3 regions of the Phytobacter palmae genome follow, and region 2 is predicted to be linked to each of the others. Evidence: predicted binding sites of a transcription regulator. Region 2 holds the regulator's gene; each other region holds the start of a gene.
What was found. Region 2 encodes Fur, which represses iron uptake genes when iron is present. Its sites were predicted from a motif close to ATAATAATGAGAACNACTATCAA; they were not measured.
Positions count from the first base shown of each region.

Region 1: feoA (ferrous iron transporter A) is a predicted target of Fur. The motif match lies at 983-1,005, and genes of this name have one in related genera.
Region 3: AAIG39_RS12510 (TonB-dependent receptor domain-containing protein) is a predicted target of Fur. The motif match lies at 1,113-1,135, and genes of this name have one in related genera.

Region 1 covers NZ_JBCIVJ010000002.1:69,765-72,037, forward strand. The annotation lists gene AAIG39_RS03035 (Tex family protein) at 1-629, shown strand, start outside; gene feoA (ferrous iron transporter A) at 1,113-1,340, shown strand; gene feoB (Fe(2+) transporter permease subunit FeoB) at 1,371-2,273, shown strand, end outside.
Region 2 covers NZ_JBCIVJ010000001.1:54,461-56,733, reverse strand. The annotation lists gene chiP (chitoporin ChiP) at 1-370, shown strand, start outside; gene chiQ (ChiQ/YbfN family lipoprotein) at 388-723, shown strand; gene fur (ferric iron uptake transcriptional regulator) at 820-1,272, opposite strand; gene fldA (flavodoxin FldA) at 1,562-2,092, opposite strand; gene ybfE (LexA regulated protein) at 2,242-2,273, opposite strand, start outside.
Region 3 covers NZ_JBCIVJ010000009.1:12,414-14,686, forward strand. The annotation lists gene AAIG39_RS12495 (diguanylate cyclase) at 1-507, shown strand, start outside; gene AAIG39_RS12500 (hypothetical protein) at 568-717, opposite strand; gene AAIG39_RS12505 (Rdx family protein) at 739-1,026, opposite strand; gene AAIG39_RS12510 (TonB-dependent receptor domain-containing protein) at 1,247-2,273, shown strand, end outside.

The sequences.
Region 1 (2,273 bases), on a different contig from region 2:
TTCACCCGGAAGCCTACCCGGTTGTCGAACGTATTCTGGCGGCAACGGAGCAGTCCCTGCGCGATCTGATGGGCAACAGTAGCGGGCTTAAATCACTGAAAGCGTCAGACTTTACCGACGAACGTTTCGGGGTACCAACCGTCACTGACATCATCAAAGAGCTGGAAAAACCGGGCCGTGACCCGCGTCCGGAGTTCAAAACCGCGCAGTTTGCTGACGGTGTTGAAACGATGAATGATCTGCTTCCAGGTATGGTACTCGAGGGTGCGGTGACCAACGTCACCAACTTCGGTGCGTTTGTTGATATCGGTGTGCATCAGGATGGTCTGGTACACATCTCTTCGCTTGCCGATAAATTTGTTGAAGATCCGCATACTGTGGTGAAAGCGGGGGATATCGTCAAAGTTAAAGTGCTGGAAGTGGACCTGCAGCGTAAACGTATTGCACTGACCATGCGCCTTGATGAGCAGCCGGGAGAGAGCAATTCACGGCGTGGTAGCGGTAGCGCTCGCGAGGCAGGCAACCGTCCTGCTGCCCGTCCGGCTAAGCCTCGTGGACGCGATGCGCAACCTGCTGGGAACAGTGCGATGATGGATGCACTGGCTGCCGCCATGGGGAAAAAACGTTAACCCCTTCGCCCTCTCCCCCGGGAGAGGGCGCACTCCTTTCCTGATGTTCAAATCCGAACAAACAGATGCATTGCATTATTTCTTTGCCAATAGTATCTCTTTGAATAATCGCAATATTAATTTTCAAAATTATTAACAAATTTTTCTTTGGTTATATTTTAGTTAACAGGATGATCAATAATTAATTTATTATTAATTTAACCTTAAGCAGGTGGAATAAATTAAATAACCTTTCACTGTTTCTTATTTCTTATTGCAAACGAGAAATGCAAAACAACATAAATATTGAGCCACATCAACAATGGCTCGGATTATGATTCCGCTTTGTGTAATAACGCGGTTTAATAGTGATGATAAAAACTATTCTCATTATCATTGTATGAGTGGAGTAACACTCATTGCTGTGCTGGCTAACTAACTGGTTTCATGCGCTTTCCTGGCGCATGGTGGGAATTTTGTTTGCGATATATATAAGTAGGTTCTATGCAATTCTCTCCTGACAGTGCGTGGAAAATAACGGGGTTCTCTCGCGAAATCAGCCCGGCGTGGCGCCAGAAACTCCTCTCATTAGGCATGCTGCCCGGCTCATCATTTAATGTCGTGCGCGTAGCTCCCCTTGGTGATCCTATTCACATTGAAACCCGGCGCGTTAATCTGGTCTTGCGTAAGAAAGATCTCGCGTTTCTGGAACTGGAAGCCGTTTCCCGCTAATGGCCCGGCCATGAAAGAGAGAAAAGCACAATGAAAAAGTTGACCGTGGGATTAATTGGTAATCCTAATTCAGGCAAGACCACGTTATTCAATCAGTTAACTGGCGCACGCCAGCGCGTGGGGAACTGGGCGGGGGTAACGGTAGAGCGCAAAGAGGGGCAATTCTCTACCACCGACCATCAGGTTACGCTGGTCGATTTGCCCGGTACATACTCGCTGACCACTATCTCGTCACAGACCTCACTGGATGAGCAAATTGCCTGTCACTACATTCTGAGTGGCGATGCGGACATTCTGATTAATGTCGTGGATGCCTCTAACCTTGAGCGTAACCTCTATCTCACGTTGCAGTTGCTGGAACTGGGCATTCCCTGTGTAGTAGCGCTGAATATGCTGGATATTGCCGAGAAGCAAAAAGTCCGCATTGATATCGACGCCCTCTCCGCTCGACTTGGCTGCCCGGTCATTCCGCTGGTATCGACGCGTGGTCGCGGCATTGACGCGTTAAAAATCGCGCTGGATCGTCATCAGAAAAACAGACAAATCGAGCTGGTGCACTATGCCCGTCCGCTATCGCGTGAAGCGGATGAGCTGGCACAAAGCATGGCTGCGGATATGCCCGTGCAACAACGCCGCTGGCTTGGTCTGCAAATGCTGGAAGGCGATATCTACAGCCGCGCTTACGCCGGTGACGCCGCCCTTAAGCTGGATATTTCACTGGCACGCCTGCAGGATGAAATCGACGATCCCGCGTTGCATATCGCCGATGCCCGTTATCAAACCATTGCCGCGATTTGCGAGGCGGTCAGTAACACCCTGACGGCGGAATCCAGCCAGTTTACGGCCGCCGTTGACCGCATCATTCTGAACCGCTTCCTCGGTTTACCGATTTTCCTGTTTGTGATGTACCTGATGTTCCTGCTCGCGATTAAC
Region 2 (2,273 bases):
CCGTTCTGACTTCAACGCCCATAACGAGAAATCCGTCTTTGTCGGTGCCATGTATGACCTGAAAGGCTGGAATATGCCTGGTTGGGCGGTTGGTGCATCGTATGTGTATGGCTGGGATGCCAAACCGTCCAATGTCTCCTCTGGCGATAAATACTACGATGCGGGCAACACCATTAAAGAGTCAGCGTACAGTCTCGACCTGCTTTACACCGTGCAGGAAGGGATGGCAAAAGGCACGTTGTTCAAGCTGCACTTCACCCAATATGATAACCATTCCAGTATCCCGAGCTGGGGTGGCGGGTATAACAACATCTTCCAGGACGAACGTGACGTGAAGTTTATCGTCATTGCGCCGCTGAATATTTTCTAATGACAGGGAGTGCCATGATGATGAAACCAATATTACTTGCCCTGCTGACGCTGGGGCTTGCCGCCTGTGTGCAACAGCCTCAGGCGCCGAGGGAAGATGTACGATTAAAAGAGGCTTACAGCGCCTGTATTAATACGGCGGAAGGATCACCGGAGAAAACCGCGGCGTGCAGAAGCGTACTGGATGTTCTGCGCAAAGAGAAAGCGCACCAGCAATTTGCGGAGGAAGAGAGTGTGCGCACGCTGGATTATCAGCGGTGCCTTGAAGCGACGCATACCGGAAACGGGCAGGCGGTGAAGACTCGCTGTGACCAGATCTGGCAGGAGATTCATAGCCATAACACGATGAATTAACCGTGTGAAAAAGCCCGCTTCGGCGGGCCTTTTGATGTTATGAACGCAGAAATAAAAAAGCCAACCCGAAGGTTGGCTATATAACGAAGTCGATTATTATTTCTCAACCGCTTCGTGCGCGTTTTCGTCAGTACGGCAGTCGCCTTCGGCGCAGTGGCCATACAGATACAGACTGTGGTTAGTCAGACGAATACCATGCCTTGACGCAATCTCACGCTGACGCGCTTCGATAGAGTCATCACTAAACTCGATCACTTTGCCGCAATCCAGGCAAATCAGGTGGTCGTGGTGATGCTGCTGGGTCAGTTCAAAGACGGACTTACCGCCTTCAAAATTATGGCGGGTCACGATCCCGGCATCGTCGAACTGGTTAAGTACACGGTACACCGTCGCCAGTCCAATCTCTTCGCCCATGTCGATCAGGCGCTTATATAAATCTTCCGCACTGACATGATGGTTCTCCGGCTCCTGAAGCACTTCCAGGATTTTTAACCGAGGAAGCGTGACTTTCAGGCCGGCCTTCTTTAATGCGGTATTGTTGTCAGTCATGCGGAATCTGTCCTGTTGCTAAACGATTCACTTCCCGTTGGGAAGCTACAAGGAATGCACCTGGGATAATGCGTCTCATTATAGAACTGCCATGCCTGAATGAAAACTGCAAGTCCTCAAGTAAAGTAAGCTTATAAAACGTGGTAGCGTCTACAAAGTCCTTTGTGATACCCGTTTTAATCAGGGGCCATTGTACAGCGCTGGAGAAAAAAGTTAAAAAATTGTAGCAATTATTTCCATCGCTTTTATCTATTAATCAGGCGCAACCAGCAGGTTGCGCCAAACATCATCAGGCATTGATGATGTCATTCAGATGAAGTTCTTCGGAAATCTGTTTCACCCATTTATCAACACGGCCAGCGGTCAGTTCAGGCTGACGGTCTTCGTCAATGGCAAGGCCAACGAAGTGGTCATCGTCTGCCAGACCTTTGGACGCTTCAAAATGGTAACCCTCGGTAGGCCAGTGGCCTACGATAGTTGCGCCGCGCGGTTCAATGATGTCACGGATAGTGCCCAATGCATCACAGAAATACTCTGCATAGTCTTCCTGATCGCCACAACCAAAAAGGGCAACCAGTTTGCCGTTAAAATCGATATCTTCCAGCGTCGGGAAAAAGTCATCCCAGTCACACTGTGCTTCACCATAATACCAGGTCGGGATGCCAAGCAGCAGGATGTCGTAACCTTCCAGATCCTCTTTGCTGCTTTTAGCAATGTCATGCACATCGGCAACATCTTTACCAAGTTGAGCCTGGATCATCTTTGCGATGTTTTCGGTATTACCGGTATCGCTGCCGAAAAAAATGCCTGTGATTGCCATGAGTAAAATAACCTCTTGAAACTTAATGATATGGTGGTGGCGATTGGCCCACGGATAAGGGCAATCATAGCAGATCAGAGAAGCACGCGGAAACTGCAATCACGCAAGACTGCACTCTGTGCAACATGAAAGTGGATTTTTGCGATAATTCAGAGGATTTCCTGGCCGTTCAGCGCGTTAA
Region 3 (2,273 bases), on a different contig from region 2:
TTTGATCTGTGCATTGCGAAAGAGTGGCGTGCCAGTAAGCGCAATAACAAACCGCTGGCGCTGTTGTTGATTGATGTGGATTACTTCAAGCGCTACAACGATCGTTACGGTCATCAGCAGGGGGATCTCTGCCTGCAACAGATAGCAGCGGCCATGCGAGGTTCATTGCTGCGCCCTTATGACATGCTATTCCGTTACGGCGGGGAAGAGTTTTGTGCGCTATTGCCGGAAACGCGCTCGGCTGATGCGGTCGTCGTGGCGGAAAGATTGCGTGCGAGTGTTCAGGCGCTGGGGTTGCCGAATTCTGATTCGCCGGGCGACGTAGTGAGCGTCAGCGTCGGTGTTGCCAGCCTCAACCAACGTGTGCATACGGACTTTGCCTGCTTAATTCAGGCGGCGGATGACGCGTTGTACGAGGCCAAGCGTGCCGGGCGTAATATCGTTCGCGCCAGCACCGCAGCCTGGAGCGAGGCGTTAGTCCCCCCTAAATCGTCCCAGCCGGGTTGAGCGGGAACGTATGTTTACCACCGGGGCCTGCGCAGGCCCCGGCTTACTGATCCAGTAATTTTACGCCGCCCCTCGCTGCGTAAAGCGACAAAACAGTGGCGGCTGGTAATGGAGCAGTGTCAGAGACATGGTCATCCCTTCTGTTCCCCCCATCCTTGATTGATTTTCTTTATTCAATGCCAGCGCCGCTGCTCCTGTTTTTCGCTTCATATCAGGCAGCTTCCACGACGGTTAAGTGTTTTTCTTTTCCACATGCCCGAGCTCTTTATCCGGGAAGCAGTAATCCCGCACGCGGCGTTTCAACTCTGCCGCATCCGGAAAACCGCCATCCGTTTTACGGTCCCAGATAACTTGACCATCAATATCAATGGTAAAAATACCGCCAGTGCCCGGCACCAGGGTAACGGAACCTAAGTCGGTATTAAAACTGTGGAGGAGTTCCTGCGCCATCCAGCAAGCGCGGAGCATCCAGTTGCACTGGGAGCAGTACTGTAAGGTGATAGCGGGTTTGGTCTGCATATTCATGTTAACCGGCAAGTGTAAACGTTGGCTTAGTGTAGACAAAAGAGTGCGCAAAGCGTGAAGGAATTGTGAAGTTGTTGCAACTGATAATTATTATCATTATTATTCACGTCAAGATAAAGAGCGAATCAGTGTGTCTTGTGCTGACATTATCCGCTCAATAATAAACTGGAAGCACGGTGGGCCTGATACTAATAAATTCTAAGGCTTGCAAATTATGGGTACATCGCAACTTTCCCGGGCACCGTTTCGCAAGAGCGCCCTGGTGACTTCACTGCTCGCAGCACTGTATCAGACCACGGCTATGGCGGCTGATACTCACGTCAAACAGACCACCGCGACCGATACCCGGCAGGATAATGCCGAGGAGATCGTTGTCAGCGCACCGGCGCCAGTACTGAAAGAGGGCAGCAGCCATACGGTGAGCGCGGAGGAGCTACAAAACAAAGGCGCCAACGACTTTGGCTCAGTCATGCGCTATGAACCGCTTATTAGCGCAACCGGCGCAAGCGGCGGTTCCGGCAATGGCAAAAGCGGCTTCGACCGTGGCGGTTATACCGGATACAACATTCGCGGGCTGGAAAGCAACCGTGTCGGTATCGATGTTGACGGAATAGCGCAACCCGACGCCACCGGGCGTAGTTACGTCAGCCGTGCCGGTCTGAACACCTTTGGTATTGGCCGCGATTATATCGACCCGTATATGTACGGTGGGATTGATATCCAGTCTGGCGCCACCTCCACCGAAACCGCTAACACCTCTATCGGCGGCAACGTCTCGTTCCAGCCGAAATCAGCGGACAATTATCTGCATGCGGGTAAGCAGTCTTACTTTGGTTATCAGACGGACTATGATTCTGCCGATCGCAGCTGGCACAATGGCCTGACGGCGGCGGGCGGCGATGAAACCCTGCGCGGTATCTTTGTCTACAGCCGCCGCGACGGTCAGCAGACCCGCAACAACAGCGGCACCATTGACGCCTACCCGGCCAACTGGCACTCCGATGCGATGCTCACTTCCGGTATCTGGCAGCCGAATGATAAGCACAAATTTACCGGTACGTTCGATTACTACCACAAAACCAATCACACCCATTACGATGCGTGGAATAGCGCGGGCAGCTCCATTATTGGTAATGCCAGCCAGACCAGCCAGACGCGCCGCTGGGGACTCAGCCTGAAAGATGACTGGACGCCGGAGAATGCCTGGCTGGACAGCATGTCCACCAAAATATACTACCAGT